Regions from separate parts of the Pseudomonas sp. Con_6 genome, predicted to be linked through region 3. Evidence: riboswitches for the same ligand, from Rfam matches in the RefSeq annotation. Region 3 holds a riboswitch; each other region holds the start of a gene.

Evidence for each region. A riboswitch is a leader RNA that binds a small molecule or an ion and turns the genes downstream of it on or off. The one in region 3 is predicted to bind cobalamin.
Region 1: it holds a riboswitch for cobalamin, as region 3 does, so the genes downstream of both, AC5QPF_RS21595 (TonB-dependent receptor domain-containing protein) here and AC5QPF_RS16915 (CbtB domain-containing protein) in region 3, are expected to answer to the same signal.
Region 2: it holds a riboswitch for cobalamin, as region 3 does, so the genes downstream of both, AC5QPF_RS19260 (LysR substrate-binding domain-containing protein) here and AC5QPF_RS16915 (CbtB domain-containing protein) in region 3, are expected to answer to the same signal.
Region 4: it holds a riboswitch for cobalamin, as region 3 does, so the genes downstream of both, AC5QPF_RS12635 (ABC transporter substrate-binding protein) here and AC5QPF_RS16915 (CbtB domain-containing protein) in region 3, are expected to answer to the same signal.

The regions. Positions count from the first base shown of each region.
Region 1 covers NZ_CM182011.1:4,848,027-4,855,796, reverse strand. The annotation lists gene AC5QPF_RS21600 (NAD(P)H-dependent oxidoreductase subunit E) at 1-51, opposite strand, end outside; gene AC5QPF_RS21595 (TonB-dependent receptor domain-containing protein) at 121-2,073, opposite strand; cobalamin riboswitch at 2,191-2,395, opposite strand; gene folD (bifunctional methylenetetrahydrofolate dehydrogenase/methenyltetrahydrofolate cyclohydrolase FolD) at 2,501-3,355, opposite strand; tRNA gene AC5QPF_RS21585 (tRNA-Arg) at 3,634-3,710, shown strand; tRNA gene AC5QPF_RS21580 (tRNA-His) at 3,749-3,824, shown strand; tRNA gene AC5QPF_RS21575 (tRNA-Leu) at 3,878-3,962, shown strand; tRNA gene AC5QPF_RS21570 (tRNA-His) at 4,021-4,096, shown strand; gene AC5QPF_RS21565 (DUF6388 family protein) at 4,270-4,575, shown strand; gene tig (trigger factor) at 4,773-6,086, shown strand; gene clpP (ATP-dependent Clp endopeptidase proteolytic subunit ClpP) at 6,177-6,818, shown strand; gene clpX (ATP-dependent Clp protease ATP-binding subunit ClpX) at 6,927-7,770, shown strand, end outside.
Region 2 covers NZ_CM182011.1:4,332,909-4,340,678, reverse strand. The annotation lists gene AC5QPF_RS19280 (ATP-binding protein) at 1-1,513, opposite strand, end outside; gene AC5QPF_RS19275 (MmyB family transcriptional regulator) at 1,804-2,628, opposite strand; gene AC5QPF_RS19270 (DUF2834 domain-containing protein) at 2,739-3,050, shown strand; partial or broken gene AC5QPF_RS19265 (MAPEG family protein) at 3,047-3,463, shown strand; gene AC5QPF_RS19260 (LysR substrate-binding domain-containing protein) at 3,487-4,410, opposite strand; cobalamin riboswitch at 4,537-4,734, opposite strand; gene AC5QPF_RS19255 (LysR substrate-binding domain-containing protein) at 4,786-5,682, opposite strand; gene AC5QPF_RS19250 (zinc-binding dehydrogenase) at 5,788-6,777, shown strand; gene AC5QPF_RS19245 (hypothetical protein) at 6,871-7,311, shown strand; gene AC5QPF_RS19240 (sigma-70 family RNA polymerase sigma factor) at 7,403-7,770, shown strand, end outside.
Region 3 covers NZ_CM182011.1:3,808,304-3,816,073, forward strand. The annotation lists gene cobN (cobaltochelatase subunit CobN) at 1-2,311, opposite strand, end outside; gene cobW (cobalamin biosynthesis protein CobW) at 2,313-3,383, opposite strand; cobalamin riboswitch at 3,481-3,688, opposite strand; cobalamin riboswitch at 3,744-3,959, shown strand; gene AC5QPF_RS16915 (CbtB domain-containing protein) at 4,061-4,249, shown strand; gene AC5QPF_RS16920 (CbtA family protein) at 4,261-4,953, shown strand; gene AC5QPF_RS16925 (cobalamin biosynthesis protein) at 4,953-5,378, shown strand; gene cobM (precorrin-4 C(11)-methyltransferase) at 5,408-6,154, shown strand; gene AC5QPF_RS16935 (DUF1272 domain-containing protein) at 6,224-6,469, shown strand; gene AC5QPF_RS16940 (hypothetical protein) at 6,585-6,884, opposite strand; gene hpaR (homoprotocatechuate degradation operon regulator HpaR) at 7,055-7,477, opposite strand.
Region 4 covers NZ_CM182011.1:2,825,438-2,833,207, reverse strand. The annotation lists gene AC5QPF_RS12655 (MFS transporter) at 1-1,303, opposite strand, end outside; gene AC5QPF_RS12650 (AzlD domain-containing protein) at 1,497-1,805, opposite strand; gene AC5QPF_RS12645 (AzlC family ABC transporter permease) at 1,795-2,529, opposite strand; gene AC5QPF_RS12640 (LysR substrate-binding domain-containing protein) at 2,668-3,531, shown strand; cobalamin riboswitch at 3,587-3,784, shown strand; gene AC5QPF_RS12635 (ABC transporter substrate-binding protein) at 3,926-4,942, shown strand; gene AC5QPF_RS12630 (iron chelate uptake ABC transporter family permease subunit) at 4,942-5,982, shown strand; gene AC5QPF_RS12625 (ATP-binding cassette domain-containing protein) at 5,979-6,764, shown strand; gene AC5QPF_RS12620 (GNAT family N-acetyltransferase) at 6,794-7,300, opposite strand; gene AC5QPF_RS12615 (tetratricopeptide repeat protein) at 7,418-7,770, shown strand, end outside.

The DNA.
Region 1 (7,770 bases), 1.0 Mb from region 3:
GTCGGGGATGTGCGACCACTCGGGGTTGCAGGGGATGTCTTGTTCGTTCATGGACTGTCCTTCGAAATCCGTCGACCCGACGCGGACCTTGGAGCGGGTCCGTGTCGGTCACACAGCGGCCTAGAAGCTGTAGGTGTACCGCGCTTCTGCTGTGAACGGCCGCCCCAGGTTGCTCACCCGCGGCGAGCTGGAATCCATGCTGGTGGTGTAGTCACGGTCCAGCAGGTTCTCCAGCAGCAGGCTCAGGCGGTGCTGGCGCTGGCCGTCCAGGTAGCGGTAGGCATCAGCATCGACCACGGTGTAGTGGCCATAGTCGATATCCCGCGGGCTGATCACGCTGCCGATGTAGCGCACCGCGGCACCGGCACCCCACATGCGGTCGGCGGACTCGTAGCCGACCCGGCTGCGGGCGAAGTAATGCGGGATGTTGTTGATGGTCGCGCCGTTGCGCGACTCGGTGAGGTTGCGGGTCATGTCCGCCTGCACCTGCCAGCGGTCGCTGAGCTGCACCTGGCCGTTGAGTTCGAAGCCGCGCACGGTGATCTCGCCGTCGCCGTTGACCCACTGGCTGTCGACGAGGGTGATCAGGTCTTCGATGCGCCGATGGAAGAGCGTGCCGCTGACGCTGTACGGCTGGCCGTTGGCCAGGTTGCTGTAGTCCAGGCCCAGCTCCGCATTGCGGCTTTTCTCGGCCTTGAGGTTCGGGTTGCCCATCTCGTCGCCCGGCTCGTTGACGTACAGTTGCTCGGCGTTCGGCAGCTTGTAGGCCGAACCGAACTGGCCGCGCAGCTTGAGGTTGTCGGTGAGGTCGTAGAGCGAGGTGAACATGCCCACGGTGGCACTGTCGCCGCCGCTCAGGTGCTCGCGGCGTACGCCGATGCTCGGGTGCCAGTCGGGCAGGGCGGTGATCTCGGGGCGCAGTTGCACATACAGGGCGTGGGCTTCGGCCTGGTTCTGGTCGATCTTCAGGACATCGTCCTTGCCCTTGTAGAACTGGTTGTCGGTACCGAACACCAGGGTGTGGTTGCCGGGCAGCACCGCCGTGCCTTCGGCCTGCACGCCCCAGTCGCTGAAGCCCCAGTAGTCGTTGTGGTTGACCACCCGGGTGCTGCCGTCGGTGTTGTTGTAGACCCGGTTGTAGTTGGTGTCCCAGTCGTTCATGTGGCCCTTGACGAAGTAGCTGAAGTCTTCGTTCAGGTGCTGCTGGAAGGTCGCCGTGGCGATCTGCTGGACCCGGTCGTTGGTGGTGTTGCGGTTGGAGGTCGGGCGCAGGAAGTCGAGGCTGGCGGCGCTGTACTGGTAGAACAGTTCCAGGCGGCTGGTATCGCCGAAGCTCTGCGCGGCCTTGGCGCCGAAGGTGTTGACCTCGTAGCTGCGCTTGCGGTCGCTCACCGTCGCGGCGATGTCGCTGCTGCGGTACGGCTGGTAGCCCTCGGAAATGTTGTGGCTGACATAGGCGAGCAGGCCGAGGTCGCCGAAGCTGTTGCTGAAGATCCGTTCGATGCGTGCATCGCCATTGCGCCCGGCGAAGCTGTCGACCCCCAGGTTGACCTGGCCGGAGGCATCGCGGGACTGGGCGTTGCGGGTGACGATATTGATCACTCCGGACACCGCCTGGGTGCCGAACAGCAGGCTCTGGCCGCCCTTGAGCACTTCGATGCGCTCGATCGCTGCGGCGGGGAGGGTGTCGATGTAGATGCCGCCGTAGAGGCGGTTGTTCAGGCGTACGCCGTCGAGGAGGATCAGGGTGTCGTCGTTGCGCCCGCCCAGCAGCGAATAGGTGCCGTAGTCGAACGGGCCCTGCTTGGGCGCGACGTACAGGCCGGGGACGAACATCTGCAGGACACGGGTGATGTCGGCGCTGGGGCCGGCGCGCTCGATCTGCTCGCGCTCCACCACCTCCACCTTGCTGCCGTAGCGGGCCATCTGCCCGATGGTGTTGGATTCCACCGGCGGCGCCGAGACGATCTGCTGGGCGAGGGTGAGTGCGTCGGCGGCGTGGAGTGCCGCAGGGCTGCCAAGCAGGCAACCGAGAACCGCGCGCGCGATTGGAGTGAAGGATGTGTTGCTCATTGACTTCTCGAAAGTAAATTTCGGGAAGCGCACAGGAGGGTACTGGCGAACGCGCGCCAGACTACCGGCTCGTGCCCGCCCACCGCAGGTTTGCCAAATGACTGACGAGTCCTTTCTCCAGTCGTGATGCTTCAGGCCGGTCTCCGGGCTTGCGAGGATGGAAGCCATTCGCCTTCCCATGCGTCATGCGCACAGTGGCCTGTTGAGTGCTTCACTCGCTTACCGTTGCGGGGGCAGCGCCGGACTTGTCGTTGAAGACGCACCGGCTTCCCGTTTCACCTGCTGCACGGCGGCAGCAGACACCTGAAAACGGGCGGCATCTGACCATCGGGATGACCGTTCGTCAACCTGAAGGAGGGGGCTTGGTAAAACGCGGACACAAAAACGGCACCCGAAGGTGCCGTTCTGTTTGTAGCGCCGTGCGGGATTACTGGTGCAGTTCTTCCGCGGCGTACAGGGTGTTTTCCAGCAGGCAGGCGCGGGTCATCGGGCCGACGCCGCCTGGCACCGGGGTGATCCAGCCGGCGCGGGGCAGGGCGGTCTCGTAGACCACGTCGCCGACCAGCTTGCCGTCTTCCTGGCGGTTGATGCCGACGTCGATGACGATGGCGCCTTCCTTGATCCACTCACCCTTGACCAGGCCCGGCTTGCCGGCGGCGACCACCACCAGGTCGGCACGGTTGACGTGGCCGGCGAGGTCCTTGGTGAAGCGGTGGGTGACGGTGACGGTGCAGCCGGCCAGCAGCAGTTCCATGGCCATCGGGCGACCGACGATGTTGGAGGCGCCGACGACCACGGCGTTCATGCCGTAGAGGTCCTGGCCGGTGCTTTCCAGCAGGGTCATGATGCCTTTCGGGGTGCACGGGCGCAGCAGCGGGATACGCTGGGCCAGCCGGCCGATGTTGTACGGGTGGAAACCGTCGACGTCCTTGTCCGGGCGAATGCGCTCCAGCAGCAGGGAGGCGTCGAGGTGCGCCGGCAGCGGCAGTTGCAGCAGGATGCCGTCGATGTTCGCGTCATCGTTGAGGCGATCGATCAGGTCGGTCAGTTCCTGCTGGGAGGTCGTGCTCGGCAGGTCGAAGGCTTGCGAAATGAAGCCGACTTCCTCGCAGTCCTTGCGTTTGTGCGATACATACACCTGGGAGGCGGGGTCGGTGCCAACCAGGATCACCGCCAGGCCCGGGGTGCGCAGACCCTGCTGGCGGCGTTCAACGACACGTTGGGCGATCTGCTGGCGCAGGCTGGCGGCGATCGCCTTGCCGTCGATAAGTTGTGCAGTCATGACGGGTGATTAACCATCGAGAGAAAAAAGAGCGCGCATTCTCTCATGAGCAAGGCGAAGGGCAAAGGCGCTTGGTCCGGCAAATACCCTAAGCCCTTCAATAAAATGAAATTTTTCGAGAAATATGTTGACGGTGTTACAGGCCGTCTATAAGATGCGCCTCACTTGTCGGGCAGGGCCTAGCACTGGTTAGCAAGGTCGGGAAGAATAAGCGAATTCTGGCTTGTTCGGTACGGCTAACGTTAATTTGTAATCGCAAGCGAAAGCAGATTAAATATGCGCCCGTAGCTCAGCTGGATAGAGCATCCGCCTTCTAAGCGGATGGTCGCAGGTTCGAGTCCTGCCGGGTGCGCCAATCAAGGCAGCTTTGGCACAAGTAGCAGATGCGATATGGTGGACGTAGCTCAGTTGGTAGAGCGCAGGATTGTGATTCCTGTGGTCGAGGGTTCGATTCCCTTCGTCCACCCCATATTCTGAAAGGCGCCTGATGAAAGTCTGGCGCCTTTGCTTTAGATGCTTCACGCGGACGTGGTGAAATTGGTAGACACACTGGATTTAGGTTCCAGCGGCGCAAGCTGTAAGAGTTCGAGTCTCTTCGTCCGCACCATTCAAGCTTTCAGCGCCTGCGAGTGAGGTGCGAGAAAGCAGCAAGTCAGCAACAGATGGTGGACGTAGCTCAGTTGGTAGAGCGCAGGATTGTGATTCCTGTGGTCGAGGGTTCGATTCCCTTCGTCCACCCCATATTCTGAAAGGCGCCTGGTGAAAACCAGGCGCCTTTTTCGTTTGGGGTTGTCCGGGTATCTGTGGCGTACGGTGCTTTTGCCGCCTGAGGCATCTAGTAAGCCGCAAATGAAAACTGATAGATTTCAGCCGGTTGAACGAAAATGCCGGCACTCCGGCGAACAGGTATAAAGATGATTGCAAAAGAATTCCGCCAAGCGGCCGCCCTGGAGCGTTTCGTCCAGGCCAATCCGCAGCTGGTTGCGGAAATCGCGGCGCTGAGCGAAGCCGAGCAGCAGCAACAGATTCAGTGGGCGTTCGAAGATGAGGCCCACGAACAGGGTGTCGAGCCTTGGGAGCTGACCTTGCGCCTGATCGCCGAATCGCCCGAAGAACTGCAGGCCATGCGCCTGGAGGTTCACCGTGAAGTGGCGCAAGCGCTGGGGATGAGCTGGGAAGAATACTGCGGCTTCAACGAGATCGACGGTCCCGCTTCCTGAGTGTGTCGTTCATCTATCGTTCCGGGTGGTTCAATGCCTGTTTTTGTCGTCCGGACAATTAGCGAAATCAATGAAAGCCGGCGCCATTCGCCTCCGGGCCGAACAGGGTGACTTCTGGTGGCTGAGCTACTAGAATGCTTGCCCTTGATTCTGGAGTCGGGTATCGCCGGCTAACGTCTGTGCAACGAGGAATATTCATGCAAGTTTCTGTTGAAAATACTTCCGCTCTCGAGCGTCGTATGACCATCGCCGTTCCGGCAGAGCGCGTCGAGACCGAAGTCAACAAGCGTCTGCAACAGACTGCCCGTCGCGCCAAGGTTCCGGGCTTCCGTCCTGGCAAAGTGCCTATGAGCGTGATCCGTCAGCGTTATGAAGATGCTGCCCGTCAGGAGGCGTTCGGTGATCTGGTTCAGGCTTCCTTCTACGAAGCCGTGGTCGAGCAGAAGCTGAACCCGGCTGGCGCCCCTGCCGTCGAGCCAAAGTCGTTCGAAAAGGGCAAGGACCTGGAATTCGTCGCCATCTTCGAAGTGTTCCCTGAGTTCACCGTTGCCGGTTTCGACTCGATCGCCGTCGAGCGCCTGAGCGCCGATGTCGCCGACGCCGACCTGGACAACATGCTGGAAGTCCTGCGCAAGCAGAACACCCGCTTCGAAGCCACTGACCGTGCTGCCCAGAACGAAGACCAACTGAACATCGACTTCGTCGGCAAGATCGATGGCGAAGCCTTCGCTGGCGGTTCCGCCAAGGGCACTCAACTGGTGCTGGGTTCCGGCCGCATGATCCCGGGCTTCGAAGAAGGCCTGGTCGGCGCCAAGGCGGGTGAAGAGCGTGTTCTGACCCTGAACTTCCCAGAGGACTACCAGAACCTCGACCTGGCTGGCAAAGCCGCCGAGTTCACCGTTACCGTCAACAGCGTTTCCGAACCGAAGCTGCCTGAGTTGAACGAAGAGTTCTTCGCCCAGTTCGGCATCAAGGAAACCGGCATCGACGGCTTCCGCACCGAAGTTCGCAAGAACATGGAGCGTGAGTTGCGCCAGGCCATCAAGACCAAGGTCAAGAACCAGGTAATGGACGGCCTTCTGGCTGCCAACCCGATCGAAGTGCCGAAGGCCCTGCTGGAAAACGAAGTGAACCGTCTGCGCGTGCAGGCCGTTCAACAGTTCGGTGGCAACATCAAGCCTGAGCAACTGCCGGCCGAGCTGTTCGAAGAGCAAGCCAAGCGTCGCGTCGTGCTGGGCCTGATCGTCGCCGAAGTGGTCAAGCAGAACGAACTGAAGCCGGACGAAGACCGCGTTCGCGAACTGATCCAGGAAATGGCTTCGGCCTACCAGGAGCCAGAGCAGGTCGTTGCCTGGTACTACAAGAACGACCAGCAAATGAACGAAGTCCGTTCGGTTGTGCTGGAAGAGCAAGTTGTAGATACTGTCCTGCAGAAAGCGACTGTGACCGACAAGTCGGTCTCGTACGAAGAAGCTGTCAAGCCAGCACAGGCACCTGCCGCCGCTGAGTGATTTCCTCCTTCGTAGGAAAACCCCACAAGCCAGCCTTCGCGCTGGCTTGTGCGTATTCAAGCCACGACTATTTGGGAGTGAGTGCAGGACATGTCCCGCAATTCTTATATTCAGCAGAGCTCTGACATCCAGGCCGCCGGCGGCCTGGTCCCGATGGTTATCGAGCAGTCCGCCCGTGGCGAACGCGCCTATGACATCTACTCGCGCCTGTTGAAGGAGCGTGTGATCTTCCTGGTGGGTCCTGTAGAGGACTACATGGCCAACCTGGTAGTGGCGCAACTGCTGTTCCTTGAAGCGGAAAACCCGGACAAGGATATCCATCTGTACATCAACTCCCCGGGTGGTTCGGTAACTGCCGGCATGTCGATCTACGACACCATGCAGTTCATCAAGCCGGACGTTTCCACCATCTGCATCGGCCAGGCCTGCAGCATGGGGGCGTTCCTGCTCGCCGCCGGTGCCGCTGGCAAACGTCACTGCCTGCCGAACTCGCGGGTGATGATCCACCAGCCGCTGGGCGGCTTCCAGGGCCAGGCGACCGATATCGAGATCCATGCCCAGGAAATCCTCAACATCAAGTCGCGTCTGAACGAGTTGCTGGCTCATCACACCGGCCAGGACCTCGAAACCATCAAGCGCGACACCGAACGTGACAACTTCATGAGCGCCCAGCGCGCGGCCGAGTACGGCCTGATCGACTCGGTCTACGACAAGCGGCAACTGGCGTCCTGATCCAGGATGCCAGAGCGGGTGGGCGCGGAAAGCGCCTACCTGCGGACTTGAAAAAGCCCGCAATTGCCTTCATCTTGTGTTGCAAGCCTACCGGATTGGATCGATCGAATGACTGACACCCGTAACGGCGAGGACAACGGCAAATTGCTCTATTGCTCCTTCTGCGGCAAAAGCCAGCATGAAGTGCGCAAGTTGATTGCCGGCCCCTCGGTATTTATCTGCGACGAGTGCGTCGACCTGTGCAATGACATCATCCGTGAGGAGGTGCAGGAAGCCCAGGCCGAGAGCAGCGCGCATAAATTGCCTTCGCCGAAAGAAATCAGCGCCATCCTGGACCAGTACGTCATTGGTCAGGAACGCGCGAAAAAGGTTCTGGCCGTAGCGGTGTACAACCACTACAAGCGCCTGAACCAACGCGACAAGAAAGCCGACGACGTCGAACTGGGCAAGAGCAACATCCTGCTCATCGGCCCTACCGGCTCTGGCAAGACCCTGCTCGCGGAGACCCTTGCTCGCCTGCTGAATGTACCGTTCACCATCGCCGACGCAACCACCCTGACCGAAGCCGGTTACGTGGGTGAGGACGTCGAGAACATCATTCAGAAGCTGTTGCAGAAGTGTGACTACGATGTGGAAAAGGCCCAGATGGGCATTGTCTACATCGATGAAATCGACAAGATCTCGCGCAAGTCCGACAACCCGTCGATCACCCGCGACGTCTCGGGCGAGGGGGTGCAACAGGCACTGCTCAAGCTGATCGAGGGCACCGTTGCCTCGGTTCCGCCGCAAGGTGGCCGCAAGCATCCCCAGCAGGAGTTCCTGCAGGTCGATACGCGCAACATCCTGTTCATCTGTGGTGGTGCGTTCTCCGGTCTGGAGAAGGTCATCCAGCAGCGTTCCACTCGCGGTGGCATCGGCTTTGGTGCCGAAGTCCGCAGCAAGGAGGAAGGCA
Region 2 (7,770 bases), 520 kb from region 3:
GGGCGGGGCTGGCTGGCGCCGATGGCGTCAGCGGGCCATGGTAGCGCGGCAGCAGGAGCGTGACCCGCGTGCCCTGTCCGGGCACCGAGTCGATGCGCACCTGGCCGCCCGACTGCTGGGCGAAGCCGTAGACCATCGACAGCCCCAGGCCGGTGCCTTTGCCCGTCGGCTTGGTGGTGAAAAAAGGCTCGAAGGCGTGGGTGATGACCTCTGGCGGCATGCCGCAACCGCTGTCCTCCACGGTCAGGCACAGATAGTCGCCGGCCAGCAGTTCCAGTGACCGCGCGTCGTGTGCGGCGATGCTCCGGTTGTGGCTGCGGATGACGATGCGACCACCGTCCGGCATGGCGTCGCGGGCGTTGATGCACAGGTTGAGCAGGGCGTTCTCCAGCTGGCTCTTGTCCACCAGCGCCGGCCATAGCTCGGCGGCGTCGTGGGTCTCCAGGTCGATCGCTGGGCCGGCGGCACGCTGGATCAGCTCGCTCATGCCAAGCACCAGGCCATTGACGTCGGTGGGGTGCGGGTCCAGGGTCTGCCGGCGTGAGAAGGCCAGCAGGCGGTGGGTCAGCGCTGCCGCGCGGCTGCTCGCGTCCTGGGCGCTTGCGACGAATTTATCGATCTCGTCCAGGCGCCCCTGGGCCAGGCGCCGGGACACCATGTCGAGGGAACCGGAAATCCCTCCCAGCAGGTTATTGAAGTCATGGGCCAGGCCACCGGTGAGCTGGCCCACCGCTTCCATTTTCTGCGCTTGGCGCAGGGTGTCCTGGGCCTTCATCAGCTCTGCGCTGCGCTCGGCCACGCGCTGCTCCAGGGTTTCGTTGAGTGCACGCAACTGTGCGGCAGTGTGCGCCTGGCGCTCCTCGATCTCGCGCAGACTCGTGCAGGTCTGGCGCAGTTCCTGTTCGCGGGTGCGCAGGGCTTCCTCGGCTGCGGTGCGCTCCAGCAGGTCGGCGGCCTGGCGGGCCAGGATATCGAGCAGGCGCAGGTCGCGCTCGGATGGCTGGTGCGGTGCACGCCAATGAGTTGAGATCATCCCCAGCAGGGTGCCATTGCGGGCCACCAGGGGGGTGGTCTGCGCGGCGCGGATGCCTGCGTCGCGAAACGCTTGCAGGTCGGGGCTGCCGGCGATCGGCGGCCATTGCTCGTAGTCGGCGATGATCGCCCGCTGGCCGCGCTTCAGCGCCTGGGTGCAACTGCTCAGGGCTGTCGGCGGGACCCATTGCCAGAACGCCACGGTGTCTGCGGTGAAGCCTCGCGAACAGAGCAGTTGCAGTTCGCCGCCATGTCCGGAGGGGTGGCCAGGCGGGCAGAGCAACTGCATGGTGCCGAACTGCGAGGCGGTGATGGCGATGGCGGCGTCGACCACCTTGGCATAGAGGAATTGCAGGTCCTGCTCGCCGATCAACGCGACGCTGATGCGGTGCAACAGGTCGATATCGGACCCGTGCGGGTCGACACCATCATTGGCGGGCAGGCTGGGCACTGCACTACCGGGTTCAGGGTGGTTGGTCATTCTGGTCACTTGAGGGGGTAGCGATATGCCATGTTCCGTCATGCAGCATAGCCGTTTCGCTTCGAGGTGATGAATACGGGGCAGTTGCGCTGGTCGCGCTACACGCTTGTGGGCACCCCTGGCCTGGGTTTCAGGCAGGGTGTTGGCTTCCATCGCCCGGCTGACGGCCAGTGCCTGGCTAAGGTAGTCGCAGGCGTTCGTGCTGTTACGCGACGCACTGCCCGGATCGGTCGCCAGGATCCGGGTCGCTATCCTGCGGGTGCCATGACAGCGCCGGCACCCGGCCCTTCTCATAAGGCGCCGGAAAGCGCCGACCACTGCGCAAACGCCTGCCTCATCCTCTCCCACGTCAGCGCATCGGCCGGCACCAGGTGCTCGATCCGCAACGACTCCACGGTGATGTCCAGGGGCATGCCGAAGGTGGTGAAGGTGGACAGGAAGCGCAGTTCGCCATCCGAGGTGTTTACCCGCGTCAGCAGCACTGGCGAGGTGTCCGCATGTGGGCTCGGATCTTCCGGGGCCGGCAATTCGCGGAGCAGCTCCGCCAGCACTGTACTGCCCGCCGCCTCGCGCGAGGCCCGCTGCCACGCCGCCGCCCGCACTTCCCGGGCATTGACGATATGACTGCCCAGCCCGTCCGGATGCATCAGGGTTTCCAGCAGGTTGAGATTCGCCCCCTCGCTCGCCGGCAGCCCGACCATGCCCAGCAGCACTCCCACGCTGGCATTGCTGGCGGTGATATCCCAGTTGCGGTCGATGACGATTGCCGGCGCCGGATTGTTGGCCTGGAGGATATGCCCGATAGCGCTGTGCACCATTTCCAGGGCCGGCGCGTCCAGCGGGGAGGTCGCATAGCGCGGCGCATAGCCGGCAGCGAGGAAGATTTCGTTGCCGTGCTCCAGCGGGGCACCGAGGGCCGAGAGCAGGGCATGCAGGGTGCCGGGACCGGGCTTGGCGCGACCGGTCTCCACGCAACTGAGATGACGCTGGGAAACGCCGGTCATCAGCGCCAGGTCGAGTTGGCTGAGGCCGGCCTGCCGACGCAGGAGGCGCAGGTGCTGGCCTGCCGGGAGTGTCGAGGCGGGATGGGCGTGATGGAAGGCTGGCGGGTTCATGAGTCGACTTTGTCCGTCCTTGTGCGCAGTGTCCATGACCTCCCAGGTCATTGAGAGGCGAGTCACCCTATCACTACCGTTGCCGGGACACACTACCCGGAGGCACGCACATGGTTCGCTTCATCGCATTGGTATTACTGGTTCCACTGATCCTCTACACCGCCTGGACGATCTCGACCGCCGAGCAGTCGCTGCTGGCCTTCGGCCTGGAGCTGATCTCCAGCCCCGACACCGCCCAACTGGTCATCGACCTGTACCTGATGGCCGGCCTGGCTGCCTTCTGGATGGTCCGGGACAATCGCCTGCGCGGCGGATCCACCCGCGCATTGCTTCCCTATCTGCTGCTGACGGCGGTGTTTGTTTCAGTGGGACCGCTGTTGTACCTGGCGGTTCGTGGGCTCGCGGGAGAGCAGCGGACGTGAGTAGCAGCCTGTCGGTCTATGCCCTGTGCGTGGTTGTTCTGTTCGCCAAGATGCTCGCTGTGTCCTGTTACCAGGGCTACTTCGGCCTGCGCCTCAAGGCCTTCGTGAACCCGGAGGATGCCGCGGTGTTCCAGCGACCGGCCCGGGCGACCGAGCACCCGGAGGTCGTACGGGCTTCGCGGGTCTGGGCCAATGACCTGGAGAACATTCCGGTGTTCTTTGCCCTTGGCGGGTTGGCGATCGCCCTCGATACGTCGGCTGCCTTGTGCACGTCGCTATTTGTCCTGTTCACCCTGGCCCGGATCCTCCACACGCTGGCCTACCTTGCTCGCTGGCAGCCGTGGCGGACGCTGTTCTACAGCGTCGCAACGGCTTGCTTGCTGGGGCTTTGCACGATGGTCACGGTTACTGTGCTGGAGACCTTGAGCGGTAATCGTCAGCCAGCAGGCGCCGCATTCACCCCCTCAAGCGTGGCAAAGGAAATGTCCTTGGCCGTGAGCAGGAAATCACTCATGTATGGCACCTCCAGCGTGTCGCTACGCACCGCTGCGAACAGTGTGGCCTGCAAGCCGTCCTGGCCCAGGTGCCTGGCGATCACATAACCGCGCGAGGTGTACTCGTGCAGCGCCCAGTTCGGCAGGCAGCAGACCCCACGGCCGCTGGCCACCAGTTGCATCATCATCACGGTCATTTCCGCGGTGCGGACCTGGGCCGGCTCGACGTCGGCCGGGTCGAGGAAGCGGGTGAAGATGTCCAGGCGGTCGCGCTCGATGGGGTAGGTGATCAGGGTCTGGCCGGCGAGGTCGGCTGGCACCAGGTACGGTTTCTTGCGCAAGGCATGATGCTTGTCGACGGCCAGCATGGCTTCGTAGCCGAACAGCGGCACGTAGGTGATGCCGGGCAGGGTCACCGGGTCCGAGGTCACCACCAGATCGAGGTCACCGCGCTCCAGGGCCGGCAGCGGCGCGAACGACAATCCCGAGGCGAGGTCCAGTTCCACCTCGGGCCAGGCGCTGCGAAATTCGTCCAGGGACGGCATCAGCCACTGATAGCAACTGTGGCATTCGATGGCGATGTGCAGGCGGTCGGCGCTGCCGCCCAGCAGCTTGCCCAGGTTGCGCTCCGTGCTGCGGATCAGCGGTAGCACCTGGTCGGCCAGTTGCAGCAGCTTGAGGCCGGCGGTGGTGAAGCGCACCGGCCTGGACTTGCGCTCGAACACGGGCAGGCCGAGGCGATGTTCCAGCTCGCGGAACTGGTGCGACAGCGCCGACTGGGTCAGGTGCAGGCGCTCGGCGGCCTCGGGCAGGCTGTTGGTTTCGCGCAGGGCATGAAGCGTGCGCAGGTGTCTCAAATCGATCATGAGCTGCAGTCGACCCCCGTCGAACAGTGCGGGAGAGACACACGGACAGGCATCGCCAAGCCCCGCGCAGGCACGGAGCAAGCACCCTGGACAGGGCAAAGGATGGCCATCCCGGACACCCCGCCGGTTGGTGAATGTTTGCCGGCAGGTCTCCTGACTGATGCGTCATGGCCCGGCTCCAGCCTTCCCGGATCGTGTCCAGTGGCGTTTCAGGAGCGGGCTCGGCACCTACAGTTGCGGGGGCAGTTCCGTTTGGCTCGCGTGCGGGCGAGCGACGGATTCCCTATTGATTCCGAGGTGGAAACCGGCGGCCAGGATGGTAGAGCATCGGGGCGGGGAGGGAAAGGTTGCCCTGCAGGGCTGTCTCGGCAGGCATCATGGCGTTCCCCGTGGTCCCAGCGCCTCGCGCATGAAGTCGAGGAAGCTGCGCAGTTTCGGTGTCATCCGCCGATCCGGCGCATACAGCATGTTCATCGGCGAGGCGGGCACCCGGTACTGTGGCAGCAGCGCCACCAGGGTGCCGTCGCGCAGCGCATCGCCCACCAGTTCCTGCGGTTGCAGTACCACTCCGAGCCCTGCCACTGCCGCGGCCAGCAGCGGGTCGCCTTGATTGATCGTCAGTTTGCTTGTAATCGGCACGTCGATACGTCCCTCCGGTCCGTCGAAGGTCCAGTCGGAACGACCGTTGGAAAAAGCAAAGGCCAGGCATTCGTGCTGGCGCAGGTCCCACGGACTGATGATCGGCGGTCGCCGTGCCAGATAGGCCGGTGCGGCACACAGCACGCACTGATAGGGCGCCAGCGGCACGGCCTTCAAGCCGCTGCTGGCCAGCTCGCCGATGCGCAGCACCACGTCATAGCCATCCTCGACCAGATCCACCAGGTCATTGGACAGGGTCAGGTCCACCGCCACCTGGGGATACCTGACCATGTACTCCAGCAGCCGCGGCGCCAGGGTGCGTACGCCATAGGTCACCGGCGCGTTGATGCGCAGCCGCCCGCTGGGTGTACCGCGGGTCACGGCGGCGAGGCTTTCGGCGGCCTGCATGTCGGCGAGGATCATCTTCGCCCGTTGATAGAAGGCGCGACCGAAGTCGGTCAGGCTCTGGCGGCGGGTGGTGCGATGCAGGAGGGAGACGCCCAGGTGCTGTTCGAGCATCTTGACCTGCTTGCCCACCAGTTGCGGCGACAGGTTGAGGTCGTCCGCAGCGGCGCTGAACGAGCCCAGTTCCACGGCCTTGACGAAGGTAGCCATCTGCGTGAGGCGATCCATTACAAACTCTCTGTTTCCAGTCTGCCGCCAGACTAGGCCTTTATCGCCTGGCCGCCAACGCCTAGATTTGCGGCTTCAGTCCTATCGAGAGAAAGAGGGTTTCCCATGGCACGCATTGTCAGGATCCACGCATACGGCGACGCCGACGTTCTTCAGCTGGAAGAGCTGGACGTTCCGGCACCTGCGGCGGACGAGGTACAGATCGCGGTCAAGGCCATCGGCCTGAATCGCGCCGAGGTGATGTTCCGCAACCACGCCTATCTGCAGGAGGCGCAGTTCCCCAGTCGCCTGGGCTACGAGGCGGCGGGGTTGGTCAACGCCATCGGCAGCGCGGTCAGCGGCGTGCAGGTTGGCGATGCCGTGGCGCTGATTCCGCCGCTGGATATCGCCCGCTGGGGCACTTATGGCGAAGTGGTCAATGTCCCGGCGCACCTTGTGGTGAAGAGCCCGGACAACCAGCCATACGAAGAGGCGGCGGCGTCGTGGATGCAGTACGTCACCGCCTGGGGCGCCTTGATAGAACAGGCGAAGCTGCAACGGGGGGATGTCGTGCTGGTCACCGCAGCTTCCAGCAGTGTCGGTCTGGCCGCGTTCCAGATCGCGCGGATGGTGGGGGCCGTGCCGGTGGCGATCACCCGTACCCGGGCCAAGGCCCAGGCACTGCTGGAGGCCGGTGCGGCTCATGTGATCGTCAGCGATGAGGAGGATATCGTCGAGCGGGTGATGGCGCTGACGGACGGAAAGGGCGCCCGGGTCGTGTTCGATCCGGTGGGCGGTCCGGCCTTCGAGGCGCTGACGCAGAGCATGGCCCGGGGCGGGATCCTGCTCGAATACGGCGCATTGAGTCCCGAGCCGACGCCGTTCCCGTTGTTCACCGTGCTGGGCAGGAGCCTGACACTCAAGGGTTATCTCTATTCGGAAATCGTCGCCGACCACGAAGCGCTCGGGCGTGCCCGCAGCTTCATTCTGGATGGGCTGGCGTCTGGCGCATTGCGACCGATCATCGCCAGGACCTTCACCCTCGACCATATCCGTGATGCCCATCGATTCCTGGAGGCCAACCAGCAGATCGGCAAGGTGGTGGTCACCGTATAACCCCGATGGCAAGGTAGCGGCCCTCGACCAGGGAACCTCGGCTGGCCTTTCCAGTCGAAGGCCGCATTCTCCAAAGACCAGGAAGGAACCTTAATGACAAGGATGGTTGCAGTACTCGCCCTGCTGGGCACGCTGGCATCGGCACCGATATTCGCCGCTTCCGACTGTCCGCTTCCCCAGGGCATGCAAGCCTCCATCAGCCTGGCCAAGCAAGCCCTTGGGGCCCGGGAAGCGGGGGTGACCAAGCGTGATCTGCTCACCTACGCGCCGCCGGTGTCCGACGTGCAGATGCCTGAGGTATTCAAGGCGATCGTCGATGAGGTCTACGATTTCCCGCCCCTGCGTCCCGAGGTATATGCCGCCTACCGCTTCGAGCATTGCTTCGTGTCGCAGCAGCACGCTGCGCAACTGGCCAGCCTGAAGTTCGCCGATGTCCATCCGCTGTTGAAGCAGTGCGAGCAGATTGAGCCGGAAGGTGCGCGGCCACCCTGTGCGATGCGTGCGTTGCACAAGGTGACCGGTATTCCGGAATGAGCTGAGTGGAAGCAATCTCGCCCTTGGCAGATCTGAAATGTTTTGCATAAAATTGCGAACAATTCCCATTTGCGCGACAAGGCGGTCCGGCATGCCATCCCCCGATTCCCTCCACGCCCAGGTCAGTCGCCTGTACGTGTCCCAGAGCAAATGGCTGCACGGCTGGCTGCGGCCGCGGGTCAACTGCCAACACCTGGCCGCCGACCTGGTGCAGGACGTATTCATCCGGGTCATGACCGCCGCCGACGCTGCGGCCAAGCTCGAAGCGGTGCGCGAGCCCAAGGGATACCTGGCGACCATCGCCCGGCGGATGATGATCGACCATATGCGCCGCCTGCGCCTGGAGCGGGCCTGGCAGCAGACCCTGGCCGAGCAGCCGGAAGCCTTGGAGCTGTCGCCCGAGCAGCGCCTGGTGCTGCTGGAAACCCTCTACGAGCTCGATGCCATGCTCGCCGCCCT
Region 3 (7,770 bases):
CGCCAGCCGTCCGCCATGGACTGTCATCCAGCACCGCCAGCATCGACGGCCGCGGTCCCTGCCAGGCCTCGCCCAGCCCGCAGTCCAGCGGATCGAAGCCCAGCGCCAGGGCTCGGGCCAGGGCGCGGGGCAAGCTGGCGTTGGCACCACGACCATCGCCACGGGCAACCCGCAGCAAGGCGGCCAGGGTATCGACACGCAGGCGCCCGGTTGGCGACTCGCCGAACACATGCAGGCCATCGCGGATCTGCGATTCCTTGAGGTCGCACAGGTAAGTATCCAGCCGCGGCAGCCAGACATTGGCGTCATCCAGCACGCCATCCAGTTGCAGTTCGCGGTCGATATGGTTGTCGCGCACCAGTTGCAGGATTTCCTTCTGCAGCTCCACGGCGCGGCGTGGATCCAGCAGTTGCGCTTCGTAGTACTCGTCGGCCAGGCGCTCCAGGTTGCGCAGCGGGCCGTAGGTCTCGGCGCGGGTCAGCGGCGGCATCAGGTGATCGATGATCACCGCCTGGGTACGGCGCTTGGCCTGAGCACCCTCGCCCGGGTCGTTGACGATAAACGGGTAGATGTTCGGCAACGGGCCGATCAGCGCGTCCGGCCAGCACTGTGCGGACAGGCCGACGCCCTTGCCCGGCAGCCATTCCAGGTTACCGTGCTTGCCGACATGGATCAGCGCGTCGGCGGCGAAGCCATGGCGCAGCCAGAAATAGAAGGCCAGGTAGCCGTGGGGTGGGACCAGGTCGGGATCGTGGTACACCGCGCTCTGGTCGAGCTGGTAACCCCGCGCCGGCTGGATGCCGACGAAGGTCAGCCCCAGGCGCAGGCCGGCAACCATCATCCGCCCGCTGCGGAACATCGGATCCTGCTGCGGCGCGCCCCAGCGCTCGCGCACCGCCTGCTGGTTGGCTTCGGGAAGCAAGGCAAAGGCCGCCAGGTAGTCATCCAGGGCCATGCTCTGGGCACAAGGACGCAGGTCGAGGCTGTCGAGGTCGTTGCTGACACCGCCGAGCAGGTCGTGGATCAGTTGCGTGCCGCTGTCCGGCAGCTCGGCCACCGGGTAGCCCTGCTCGCGCAGGGCGCGGAGGATATTCAGCGCCGCCGCCGGCGTGTCCAGGCCGACGCCATTGCCGATGCGACCATCACGGGTCGGGTAGTTGGCCAGCACCAGGGCCACGCGCTTCTGCCCGCTGGGCAGGCGTGCCAGTTCGCACCAGCGCCGCGCCAGTTCGGCGACGAAGTCCATACGCTCCGGCTGGGGCCGGTAGCAGACCACGTCAGACTGGCTGCGCTCGCTGCGCCAGGCCAGGTCCTTGAAGCTGATCGGTCGGGTGATGATGCGCCCGTCCAGTTCCGGCAGGGCGATATGCATGGCCAGGTCGCGGGCGCCGAGGCCCTGCTCGCTGGCCTGCCAGCCGGGTTCGTTGTCTTGGGCGCAGATCGCCTGCAATACCGGGATATCGCGGCGGAACGGGCGCAGGTGGGGTTGCTCGGGGCTGGACTGGGCGAAGCCGGTGGTATTGATGATCAGCGCGGCGCCGGTTTCATCCAGCCAGTCCTCGACCTGGGCCAGGCAGCCGGCCTCCTTGAGGCTGGCCACGGCGATCGGCAGCGGATTCAGGCCGGCACCTTCGAGGCGTTCGCAGAACACATCGATAAAGCCGGTGTTCGCCGCCTGCAGGTGCGAGCGGTAGAACAGCACCGACACCACGGGCTGGCCAGGTTGCCAGTCGGCGCGCCAGTGGGCCAGTTCGGCCTCGGCATGGCGCGGGTGATACAGGCTGGTACGAGACAGTTGCTTCGGCTCGTCCCAGGGGTAATCGCGCCCCAGCCAGAGACTGGCGAGGCAGTTGAACAGGTTCAGCGCGTTGGCCTTGCCGCCCTGGCGCAGGAAATGCCAGAGGCGCTCGGCCGGCGCGCCGGTGATGCTGCCCAGGCTGCTCAGTTCCGGGTCCGGGCGATCGTCGCCCGGGACCAGGATCAGTTGTACGCCACGGGCAGCCAATTCCACCAGTTGCTCGACGCCATAGCGCCAATAGCCGATGCCGCCGTGCAGCGACACCAGGATCACCTTGGCATGGCGCAGCACTTCATCGACATACAGGTCCACCGATGCGTGGTTCTGCACCTGCATGGGGTTGGCCAGGCGCAGGCTGGGGTAATCGTCCGGCAGATCCCTGGCGGTTTCCGCCAGCAGCGCCAGGTGCGAGTCACCGCTGCAGAGGATCACCAGTTCGGCGGGGGTCTGGCCGAGGTCGGCGATGCTGTCGTCCGGCACGAAGCCGCCGGGCTGGGTCCGCAGCAGGTGCATATCAGGCGCTCAGGGCGGCGCGCAGGCGGGCTTCGAGGGCCGCGGCGTCGAGGTCCTGGCCGATGAGCACCAGGCGGGTGATGCGCGGCTCGTCGCTGCGCCAGGCACGGTCGAAATGCTTGTCGAAACGGGTGCCCACGCCCTGGATCAGCAGGCGCATCGGCTTGCCGGGGATGGCCGCGAAGCCCTTGACCCGCAGGATGCCGGTCTCGGTGACCAGTTGGGTCAGCGCATCCAGCAGCAGGCTTTCGTCGGCCTCCGGCAGGTCGAGGGAGATGGAATCGAAGGCGTCGTGGTCGTGATCGTCGTGGTCATCGTCGCCGTCGTGGTGGGAATCATGGTGGGTGCGACGGCCATCGATATGCGCCTCGGACTCGGCGCCCAGGCCCAGCAACACTTCCAGCGGCAGCACGCCCTTGCTGGCTTCGACCACCTTGACCGCTGGCGGCAGCTCTTCCTCGACCTCGGCGCGCACGGCAGCCAAGGCTTCAGGGGCGATCTGGTCGCACTTGTTAAGGATCACCAGGTCGGCGCTGGCCAACTGGTCGGCGAACAGTTCGTGCAGCGGCGATTCGTGGTCCAGGTTCGGGTCCAGCTTGCGCTGGGCATCGACCTGCTCGGGGAAGGCGGCAAAGGTGCCGGCGGCCACGGCCGGGCTGTCGACAACGGTAATCACCGCGTCGACGGTGCAGGCGTTGCGGATTTCCGGCCACTGGAAAGCTTGCACCAAGGGCTTGGGCAGGGCCAGGCCGCTGGTTTCGATCAGGATCTGGTCGAGGTCGCCGCGGCGCGCCACCAGCTCGCGCATCACCGGGAAGAACTCTTCCTGCACGGTGCAGCACAGGCAGCCGTTGGCCAGCTCGTAGACGCGGCCGTTGGCCTCTTCCTCGGTGCAGCCGATGCTGCACTGCTTGAGGATTTCGCCGTCGATGCCCAGCTCGCCGAATTCGTTGACGATCACAGCGATGCGGCGGCCGTTGGCGTTGTCCAGCATATGGCGCAGCAACGTGGTCTTGCCCGAGCCGAGGAAGCCGGTAACGATCGTGACGGGGAGTTTGGCCAGTGTTTTCATGTCGGATGCCCTTGGCAGCGGATTGGCGGGCATCGGAGACGGGAGCCGGATGCCAGGCAGCCGGGCGCGTTCGCCACCGGATCACCCCGCCCGGTTGAAGTGGAAACTGTTCGAGGCAGGTCTCCTGGCTTGTGCTGTGCCCCGGGGCAGCATCGACGCCTTCCCGCCGTTTTCGGCAGTGGCTGTGGTCGATGGTTCAGCACTTACAGTTGCGGGGGCAGCCGCGGAATGACTGTGATCAGCGCACCGCGTTCCCGTCTTAGCTCCGGCCACGACGCCGGAGAACCTCGAACCGGCAAGGCTACGCAGTGCCCGGAGGTCGGTCAACCGCTGTATTGACGGATGTCAATGCGCGTGATTTCCTAGCGCGATCGTTTGGGTGCCTTTTTTATTACAAGGTGAAACGGGAAACCGGTGCGCAATGACCGTTCAAGGTCATGCCAGTCCGGTGCTGCCCCCGCAACGGTAAGCGAGGAAAGCGTCAGATCCACTGTGCCCGCAGTCCGGCATGGGAAGGAGACGCCACGGCTCAATGCCCTCGCAAGCCCGGAGACCGGCCCGACGCAGAATTGACCAAACCCGCGGTGGGCGGGCGACGTTGCACCTCCCGGACGCTCCGTGCCCGGAGGTTCTTCGCGCTTGCCTGTCGCCGAGACGACACTCACGAGGAAAGCGCCATGTCCGTTACCAGCACCGCCAGCCACGCCAGCAGCACCTCCACCACCCTCAGCCAGCGCATCGTCGCTGCCGTCGGCGCGTCCGTGCTGGGCCTGTGCCTGGTCTACTTCGCCGGTTTCTCGCATATCGAAGCGGTGCACAACGCCGCCCACGACACCCGTCACAGCGCCGCCTTCCCTTGCCACTGAGGCCTGACCGCATGTTCACTCGCATCGCACGCACCGCGGGCTTCACCGGCCTGCTGGCCGCCCTGCTGCTGACCCTGCTGCAAAGCTTCTGGGTGTCGCCGCTGATCCTCCAGGCGGAAACCTACGAGAACTCGGCACCGGCTGCGGCCCATGAACACGAGCACGCCGATGGCGCTGCAGCGGGTCATGAGCACAGCGAAGAAGCCTGGTCACCGGAAGATGGCTGGCAGCGCGTGCTGTCCACCACAGGTGGCAATCTGGTGGTCGCGGTGGGCTTCGCCCTGCTGCTGGCTGCCATGTACACCCTGCGCGCCCCGGGCAGCATCGGTGCTGGCGCACTGTGGGGCCTGGGCGGTTTCGCCGTGTTCTGCCTGGCACCAAACCTCGGCTTGCCGCCGGAACTGCCGGGCACCGCCGCCGCCGACCTGGCCCAACGCCAGTTGTGGTGGATCGGTACCGCTGCCGCAACCGCGGTAGGCCTGGCACTGATCGCCTTCGCCGGCAACTGGGTGTTGAAGGCCGCCGGCCTGGCGCTGCTGGTGATCCCCCACGTGATCGGCGCGCCGCAACCGGAAGTTCATGAAAGCCTGGCCCCGGAAGCGCTGGAGTCGCAATTCATCGTCGCCTCGCTGCTGACCAACGCCGGTTTCTGGCTGGCCCTGGGCCTGATCAGCGCCTGGCTGTACCGGCGCAAGGCGGCCTGATGCCCGTCCCACCCGGCGTTGCCCCGCTGTACGCCGGGCTGGGCTGCCGTCGCGGCACGCCGGCGAGTGACCTGGCCGGCGTGCTGCGCCAGGTCCTGCAACACCACGACCTGCCCTTCTGCGCCCTGGCCGGACTCGCCAGCATCGACCTCAAGCGCGACGAACCCGGCCTGCTGCAACTGGCCGAAGACCTCGCCTTGCCCCTGCATTTCTACAGTGCCGTCCAGCTTGCTCCGTTCACCCCGCGCCTGAGCCATCGCTCGGCCACGGCCTTTCGCCATACGGGTTGCTACGGCGTCGCGGAAAGCTGCGCCCTGGCCCTGGCCGAACAACTGGGCGGTGCCACGGCACAACTGCGTGTCGAACGCCTCGTGCAGGATGACATGACCCTGGCATTGGCCTGGGTCCCCGTTTCTGGCGGATAATCCGCCGCCTTCCGTTCAGAGACCCCAGCATGACCGTCTATTTCATCGGCGCCGGCCCCGGCGATCCGGAGCTGATCACCGTCAAGGGCCAGCGCCTGATTCGCCAGTGTCCGGTGATCATCTACGCCGGTTCCCTGGTGCCCACCGCAGTTCTCGACGGACACACGGCCGAGACCGTGATCAATAGTGCCGAACTGCATCTGGAGCAGATCATCGAGAGGATTCGCATCGCGCACGAGAAAGGCCAGGACGTTGCCCGGGTGCACAGTGGCGACCCGAGCCTGTATGGCGCCATCGGCGAGCAGATCCGCCACCTGCGTGAGCTGAACATTCCCTACGAGATTATCCCCGGTGTCACCGCCACAGCAGCCAGCGCGGCCCTGCTGGGCTGCGAGCTGACCCTGCCGGATATCGCCCAGAGCGTGATCCTCACCCGCTTCGCCGATTCTTCGCCGATGCCCGAGGGCGAAGCCCTGGCCAGCCTGGCAGCCCACAAGACCACGATGGCGATCCACCTTGGCGTGCGTCATCTGGCGCGGATCGTCGAGGAACTGCGCCCGCATTACGGCGGCGATTGCCCGATCGCCGTGGTCCATCGCGCCACCTGGCCGGACCAGGACTGGGTGCTCGGCACCCTGGACGATATCGTCGCGCTGACCGGGGCCAAGGGGTTCCGGCGCACGGCGCTGATCCTCGTGGGAAGGGTGCTGGCCAGCGACAGCTTCAGCGAGTCGGCGCTGTACCGCGCGGGGCATGCGCACCTCTATCGGCCTTGAGGTGTATTGCATTGCCATCAGGGCGGCTGCACATTACCGCGACGACCACCTTTGGAAAGGAACGCCCCGATGCTGGAACTTCGCCCTTGCTGTGAATGTTGTGCCACGCCACTGCCCGGCGACAGCCGCGAGGCGATGATCTGCTCGTTCGAATGCACCTATTGCCGTAGCTGTGCCGAAGACACGCTCAAGGGCAAGTGCCCGAACTGCGGGGGTGAATTACAACCGCGGCCGGCACGGGTCGGGGAAAAACTGGCGAAGAATCCGGCGACTACGGTGCGGACAGTGAAGGCGCAGGGCTGTCCCGCTCATTGAGGAGGGGGGGCTGATGGCCTATCGCGGGCAACGCCCGCTCCCACAGGGTCCAGATGCGACGCGGACCTTGTGGGAGCGGGCGTTGCCCGCGATAAGGCCAGAACAGACGACCTCGCTAATGCGGCTGCATCTTGCTCTTGACGAACCCCACCACCCAGGTCAGCACCGCGCCACCGGCACCACCGCCGATCACGCTACTGATGATGGCAGGAAGATCCAGGCTGCCTTCGGCCCCCGCCTGGCTCAGGGACTGATCGCCGGTCACCGCGGCAAGCACCTGCCCCAGCACCACGCCACCAACCCCGCCGAGCACGGAGTTGAGCACCGGGCCCATGCCCTGCTTGCTCAGGGTCCCCGCCGCATTGCCGCCTACCGCACCACTGATGATCTGAACAGCCAAGCCAATGAAGTCCATCGCAATTGCCCTCTGTAGCGCCTGAAATGACGACTCGCGTGCGGGCTACTGCGGATACGGCACTACCACCGGGCATAGAGACGTCGTGGTCCGACCAACGACGGCAGACTGTTGCGGATACCCGACAGTATATGTAGGACTTTTCAGTTGCGCGAATGACGTGCCACGGATCAGGGCTTTACGTTCTTGAGTTCGTTCAGCAATCCCAGCAGTGACTGCAGCTTTTCGTCGCCGAACTGTTCGAGGATGCGCTGGTAGTTGCGCTCCATGTCCTCGCTCATATCGATGAAGCACTGTTGGCCCTGCTCGGTGAGGCCGACGAAAACCCGGCGCTGGTCCTGGGTGGATTTCTTGCGTCGCACCAGGCCGTCACGCTCCAGGCGGCTGAGCACGCCGGTCATGCTCGGCTTGAGGATGCAGGCCTGCTCGGCCAGTTGATGGCTTTCCAGCTCGCCCTGCTGGCGCAGGATGCGGATCACCCGCCACTGCTGCTCGGTGAGCCCGTGTTCGTTGAGGGAGGGACGGAAGAAGGCCATGGCAGCCTCGCGGGCCTGCAACAGAGTGAGGGTCAGGGAAGGTCTTGGAATGGGCATGATCAGGCTGTTATCGACGGAGATTCCGCAGCTTAAGAGGCGGACCGGCGGGCCGCAAGTTTCGACAGCGGCACGCTGGATCACTCGTCAAAAATATTGAACTGGTCTGTGAGGTAAACCTGACATTTCTGCTTGCCTGATCAGGTAGTTAAACGATAAATCCAAGGCTTTACGTTAAAAAATACGCACACAAAAACCGGATTCCGCTTGATATATTTAACGGCTCTGGCAAGCTATGGGGCAGGTTTCGACCGGGAATCGACGTTCGCGTGCACCCGGCAGTGCTCGAAACC
Region 4 (7,770 bases), 980 kb from region 3:
AGCTGTCGTTGGCCGCCTTGAACTCCGCAGCCGGCAACGTGCTGCCGTCGAAACTCGGCAGCATGCTGTTGCCGATGCGCACCTGGGCCACCGCGCCCGGCTCGCCCGCTTCGTTCTCGTAAGGAATGGCCTTCTTCGCCAGCAGGCTCTTGGCCACGTCGCAGGAGCTGGTGAAGCGCGCCTTGCCCACCGGGTCGAACTGGAACGAACACTGCGCCGGGTCGGCGATCACCGTCACCGGGTTCTGTTGCTGGGCGGTGTAGATGTCCGGGTTGCCGAACTCGGTGAGGCCCTTGAAGATCGGGAAGTAGGTCAGCGCGGCGAGGATGCAGCCGGCCATGATGATCTTCTTGCGCCCGATACGGTCGGACAGGCTGCCGAAGAAGATGAAGAACGGCGTGCCGATCAGCAGCGAACCGGCGATCAGCAGGTTGGCGGTCTGCGGGTCGATCTTCAGCGTCTGCAACAGGAAGAACAGCGCGTAGAACTGCCCGGTGTACCACACCACCGCCTGGCCGGCGGTGCCGCCGAGCAGAGCCATGATCACCACCTTGAGGTTGTCCCAGCGAGCGAAGGATTCGGTCAGCGGCGCCTTGGACGCCTTGCCCTCCTCCTTCATGCGCTTGAACACCGGCGACTCGTGCAACTGCATGCGGATGTAAACCGAGACGATCAGCAGCAGGATCGAGAGCAGGAACGGAATCCGCCAGCCCCAGGCCTCGAAGGCCTCGGTGCCCAGGGCAGTGCGACAGGCGAGGATCACCAGCAGGGAGAGGAACAAGCCAAGGGTCGCGGTGGTCTGGATCCACGAGGTGAAGAAGCCGCGCTTGCCCGGTGGCGCGTGTTCCGCGACGTAGGTCGCCGCGCCGCCGTACTCGCCACCCAGGGCCAGACCCTGCAGCAGGCGCAAGGTGATGAGAATGATCGGCGCCGCCACGCCGATGCTGGCGTAGCTGGGCAGCAGGCCGACCACGGCGGTGGACACGCCCATGATGATGATGGTGATGAGGAAGGTGTGCTTGCGCCCGATCATGTCGCCCAGGCGGCCGAAGACAATGGCACCGAACGGTCGTACCGCGAAGCCGGCAGCAAAAGCCAGCAGGGCGAAGATGAACGCGGTGGTTTCATTGACTCCGGCGAAGAAGTGCTTGGCGATGATCGCCGCCAACGAACCGTACAGGTAAAAGTCGTACCACTCGAAGACCGTGCCGAGGGACGAGGCAAAGATGACCTTGCGCTCGTCGTGGGTGATGTTCTTGCCGGACGTGCTGCCCGGGGATGAAGTACCGCTGACTGCCGCCATGGATATTCTCCGTCTTGTTCTTGTAGGCCGGAGCTTCCCGCTTTGATTCCCGCACGCACTCTGGCCATTCGAAAGGCTGATGACATCGGATCACGGACTGCGCCGGGCCTGGGGAACAGGCGGACGGCCTCGCGTTGCACGCAAGATTAAGAATAATCGCAGCTTGGCAGATAGCCAGTGCTGCCCCCTGGGCTCAGAAGTGCCGGAACAATGCCGCCGCCACGATCCCCGCCGCAATCGCCGGCAATGGCTTTTTCACCAGCAACATCACCACCGCGGTACTGGCCAGCGCCACCCGCGCGCCGTTATCCCCGCTGACCGCCAGCGGCGTCAGCACCGCCACCAGCACCGAGCCGGACATGGCCCCGATGAACTGCTGCACACGGTAGTTGATCGGCACGAAGGACATCACGAAGACCCCGCCCCAGCGGGTCGCCAGGGTCACCACAGCCATGATCAGGACCAGGATCAACGAGCCGTAGCCCGTGGTTTCAATGCTCATCTTTGTTTTTCTCCATCCACACCGCACCAACGATGCCGCCGGCCAGTGCGCCGACCACCACATGACTGTTCTCCGGCAGGAACCAGTACGCCAGCAATGCCGAACCGGCGGCGACGCCCCAGATCAGCAGCATGCGCAGGTCCTTCTTGCCGCCCACCACCATGGACAGCAGGAAGCAGCCCATGACCATGTCCAGGCCCCAGCTCACCGGATCGCTGACCAGGTTGCCGAAATACAGGCCGAGCCAGGTGCCGAGGATCCAGGTCGACCACAGCGCCAGGCCGCCGCCGAACAGAATGCCCAACCCCGGCTTGCCGGCAGACAGCGCCTGCATCGCCATCGCCCAGTTGGCATCGGAGACCACCAACATGATCCCGTAGCGCCGCGCCACCGGCAGTTCCCGCAGCCACGGATAGAGCGTGGCGCCCATCAGCAGGTGGCGGGCATTGATGGCGAACACGGTGACGATCAACGGCACCAGCGGCACCTGCGCGCCCCACAGGTCGAGGGCGGCGAACTGCGACGCGCCGGCGAACACCAGGGTGCTCATCCACATGATCGTCGGCGAATCCAGCCCGACCTGGGCCGCCGCCAGGCCAAAGGCCAGGCCGAACACCACCACGAACATCGAGATCGGCAGCAACTGCCGGAACCCGTCCCATACCTCGTTGTAGCCCAGCTCCGTGGAGCCCTTGGCAACCGATAACACGACAAACCTCCTCATCCGCGGCCCGTCTGGCGGACCGCTGTTCTTCTGGCAACGTTTTCGGACGACGGCCACTATCCAGCAGACACTCTTTTGCGAAAAGCGCATATTACGCATCCGACCTATTTGTTAATCGAATGCCGAGGACGCGCCCGCATGCAGGACCTGCAGATCGACTGGCTCAAATGTTTCGTTGCCGTAGTGGACACCGGCTCGCTGTCCGGCGCCGCTCCCGAGGTGCACCGTTCGCAATCGGCGGTGAGCATGCAGTTGAAGAAACTGGAGGCGGCAGTGGGTCGGCAACTGCTGGTGCGCGATGCCCGCCAGCAGCAACTGACCCCGGACGGCCAGGTACTGCTGGGCTATGCGCGGCGCATCCTTGACCTGCACAGCGATGCGCAGAACGCTTTCCATGGCGACGAGCTCACCGGGCGGATCCGCCTCGGCGTCCCGGACGACTACGCCGCACGCTACCTGACCCCGGTGCTCAAACGTTTCGCCCTGCGCTATGGCGCGGTGGAGATCGAGCTGGACTGCGAACAGTCCACCTCGCTGATCCCGCGGATCGAGCAGGGCGATCTGGACCTGGCCCTGGTGTCCCGCGACCATCCGCGGCGCGGCACCCTGCTGTTCCGCGAACCGATGGTCTGGGTCGGTTCACCGCAGTTCGATGTCTGGCGCCGCGATCCGCTGCCCATCGCCACCTACGAGAGCACCAGCCTGGCGCGGCGCTGCGCCATCCACTCGCTGGCCCTCCAAGGACGCGACTACCGGGTGGTGTACAACAGCTCCAGCCTGGCCGGGCAGATCGCCGCGGTGGAAAGCGGCCTGGCGGTGGCGGTGCTGACTCGCTGCAGCGCCCCGGAGCATCTGGAGATCCTCGGTACCGAGCATGGCCTCGGGCCGCTGGAGCCGATGGAAGTGGCGGTGTATCGCAGCCGGGCGTCCCAGGGTTCAAAGCCGGTGGACCAGTTGTATGGGCTGCTGATCAAGACCCTGAAGACCGCGGCCGTATCCTGAGCTAGCTCCTGGAGCCGTGCTTGCCCTTCGAGCTGGTTTCCTCTGGCTCTATCCCGTACCATCCCGCCCCGCCGGTTTCCGAAAGGAACCCAACAGGGAATCCATCCGCGCGCCCAGGCCCGCGAAAACGGAACTGCCCCCGCAACTGTAGGCACCGAGCCTGCTCCACACACGCCACTGGGCCCGCGCCCGGGAAGGCCGGAGCCGGCGCTGACGTGCAAGTCAGGAGACCTGCCGGCACGACATCGTCAAACCCACCGGCGGGGTGTCCGGGAAGGGCATCCTGTTTCCGGCCACCGCTCGTGCGTGGCCGGCTCGTATCAGTTTCCGGGATGTGTTTTCCAGACCTGTGCCTTTCTGTAGCCGCACTCGTTCGAATGGAGATCGCATCCGCATGTCCCCTTCCCGCCTCGCCCTTGTCCTGCTGGCCAGCCTTGGCCTGGGCAGCGCCGCCTTCGCCGCACCGACCCGGTACCCGCTGACCCTCGACAACTGCGGCGTGAAGCTGACGTTCGAGCAAGCCCCCGCCCGCGTGGTGACCATCGGCCAGGCCGGCACCGAGATGTTCTACGCCTTGGGCCTGGGCGAGCGGCTGGCCGGCACCTCGCTGTGGTTCAACGACGTGGCGCCGCAGTTCAAGGCGCAGAACGACAAGGTCGAGCGCCTGGCCGACAACGACCCGAGCTTCGAGGCGGTGATCGGCAAGCGCCCGGGCCTGGTGACGGTGCAGTTCGAATGGATGGTCGGTCCGCAAGGCGTAGTCGCCACCCGCGAGCAGTTTGCCGAACTCAAGGTCCCGGCCTACCTGCTGCCCTCCGACTGCGAAGGCAAGGACAACCTGACCGGCGCCGACGGCACCCGCCTGGAAACCTTCCGCGTCGACAGCCTGTACAAGAGCATCGAGCAACTGGCGCAGATCATGGACGTACAGGACCGCGGCACAGCCCTGGTGGACCAGCTCAAGGCGCGCCTGGCGGCGGTCACCGCCGGTGCCGGTCAGCGTCGCCAACAGGACCAGTCGGCAATGTTCTGGTTCTCCAGCGCCAACCTCGATATCGACCCCTATGTCGCCGGGCGCAAGGGCATTCCCGATTTCATGCTGAACAGCCTGGGCATGCGCAACGTGGTCGAATCCGACGAGGAATGGCCGAGCGTGGGCTGGGAAACCCTGGCCAAGGCCAACCCGACCTTCATCGTCATCGCCCGCATGGACCGCCGCCGCTTCCCGGCGGACGACTACCGGAAGAAGCTGGAATTCCTCAAGAACGACCCGGTCACCCGCAACATGGACGCGGTGAAGCACGAGCGCATCGTCATCATCGACGCCGACGCCATGCACGCCGGCGTGCGCCTGATGGACGGCATCGAAGTGCTGGCAGACGCCAGCCAGAAGCTGCGCAAGGCCGACTGATGCTGCCCGCCGTTGCCCGCCTCGTCCTGCGCTCGCTGCTGCACGCCCTCTGGGTCGGCGCCCTGCTGGGCCTGGCGGTGATCATCGCCGCCAGCATCGGCGAGACCCACCTCGGCCTGTCCGTGGTGCTGGAGGTGCTGGGCAACAAACTGTGGAACGCCGGGCACCTGCTCGACCCCATCGACGCAGGCATCATCTGGAATTACCGCCTGCCCCGCGCCCTGGTGGCCGGGGCCTGCGGGGCAGGGCTGGCAACGGCGGGCGCGGTGCTGCAGGCGCTGCTGCGCAACCCGCTGGCCGATCCCTACCTGCTGGGGATTTCCGCCGGGGCCTCGACCGGCGCCGTGCTGGTGACCCTGCTCGGGGTCGGCGCGGGCATGCTGAGCATGTCCGGCGGCGCCTTTATCGGTGCCCTCGGTGCCTTCGCCCTGGTCACCCTGCTCGCCCGCAGTGCCCGCGGCGGCGGCAGCAACGGCCAGATCATCCTCGCCGGGATCGCCGGTTCGCAGCTGTTCAATGCCCTGACCTCCTTCCTCATCACCGCCTCGGCCAGCGCCGAACAGGCTCGAGGCCTGATGTTCTGGCTGCTGGGCAACCTCAGCGGGATCCGCTGGCCGGCGGTGTGGCTGGCGCTGCCGGTGGTACTGCTGGGGTTGCTGGTGTGCCTGTGGCACCGCCGTGCCCTGGATGCCTTCACCTTCGGCAGCGACTCGGCGGCGGCCCTTGGCATTGCGGTGCGCCGCGTGCGCATGCTGCTGGTGGCCTGTACGGCACTGATGACCGCGGTGCTGGTGTCCATCGTCGGCTCCATCGGCTTCGTTGGCCTGGTGATTCCCCACGCCGTGCGCCTGCTTACCGGACCGCGGCATACCCGGCTGCTGCCGCTGAGCGCGCTGTGCGGTGCGCTGTTCCTGATGGCCGCCGACGTGCTCTCGCGCACTCTGCTCAAGGGCCAGGTGCTGCCCATCGGAGTGATCACCGCCCTGGTCGGCGCGCCGGTGTTCGCCCTGATCCTGGTCCGGGGGCAGCGTCCACGATGAACGCCTTCGATCAACACACCGCCGCGCTCGAATGCAGTGACCTCGGCTACCAGGTCAAAGGCACCGTGCTGCTCAGCGAGGTGAACCTGCAGGCGCGGCCTGGGGAAACCCTGGGCATCGTCGGGCCCAACGGATCCGGCAAGTCCACGCTGCTCAGGCTGCTGGCGGGCCTGTTGCGTCCCCACAGTGGCGACGTCCGCCTCAACGGCGAACCCATGCACAAGCTGCGGCGCGGCGAAGTGGCGCGACAGCTGGCGGTGGTGGAACAACAGGCCAGCACCGACGACGCCCTGCGCGTGCGCGATGCCGTGGAACTGGGGCGCACGCCCTGGCTGTCGGCACTGTCGCCGTGGAGCGCCGACGATGATGCGATCGTCGACCGGTCCTTGCGGGCGGTAGGCATGGCCCATCTGGCGCAGCGGCTGTGGCACAGCCTGTCTGGCGGCGAACGCCAGCGCGTGCACATCGCCCGCGCCCTGGCCCAGCAGCCGCGGATCCTGCTGCTCGACGAGCCGACCAACCACCTGGATATCCAGCAGCAACTGGGCATCCTCGCCCTGGTCCAGGCCCTGCCAGTGACTACCCTGATCGCCCTGCACGACCTCAACCAGGCCCTCGGCTGCGACCGCCTGGCGCTGCTGGACCGCGGCCGCCTGGTCGCCCTTGGCGCGCCGCTCGACGTACTGACCCCGCAACGCCTGCACGACACCTTCGGCGTGCACGGGCATTTCATCGAAGACCCGCTGGACGGCAGCCGCTACCTGAGCTTGCGGCCGCGCTGACTGGGGCTGCTTTGCGGGCCCGACACCTGTCACTCCAATTCAAGTGCCATGTGGATAGTGCGCCATACCGGATCGTCCTCCACATCCAGCACCACGAAGCCCAGCCGCTGCCAGAACGCGACCGCCCCCGGCAGAAACGGGTGGGTATGCAGGTAAAGGACCTCGATGCCCTCCGCCCGCGCCATGTCTTTCAGCGCCTCATACAACTGCCGCCCCAGGCCAGCGCGCCGATACTCCGGTTCAACGAACAACCGCACCACTTCCACCACCCGCCGGGCGCGATAGTCGAGTTGCGGGAAACGATGGTCATAGTGCAGGTATCCGATCGCCGCGACGATTCGCCCGGCGGCCCGGGCAATCAGAAAGCGCCCGGCCCCGGGCGCCAGGTAATGCGCGGCGAAATCCGCCATGTCCGCCGGCATCGGCGCGTCCGCCAGCATCGGAAAAATCCTCGCCCGCGCCTGCATGACGAAGTCCACGACGCAGGCGATATCACCCTCGCCAGACACCTCGATGCGAACATCCACCGAACTCATGTCAATAAGCCACAAAAAAAGCCGGGATTTGCTTGACCCGCCACGGAAACCTCCCATTAAATCCGCACACTCCAAAAACAATAACGGCCGCCGCCAGGCTTCCTCAAGGGACGTCCCATGCTCAGCACCGCCTTCGACAACGCACGCGTCATGGCCCTCAACGACCAGGCGGTGCACTACCGAAACCACGGTCACCTGGATGAAGCCGAGCAATGTTTCCACGAAGCCCTGACCCTGGCCGAAAGCGTCGACGGCTTCGATCCCGCCAGCCTCGCCCTGCTGCGCGACGGCCTTGCCGGGCTGCGCTGGGTGCAGCAGCGGCATGACGAAGCCGAGGCACTCTATCTCGAAGTCCTCAACACCCGCGAAAGCTTGTTCTCTCCCAGCCACCAACTGGTCGGCCAGAGCCTGCAGACCCTCGGCAACTGCTACCTCAAGCAGGGCCGCATCGACGAGGCCTCGCGCCTGCT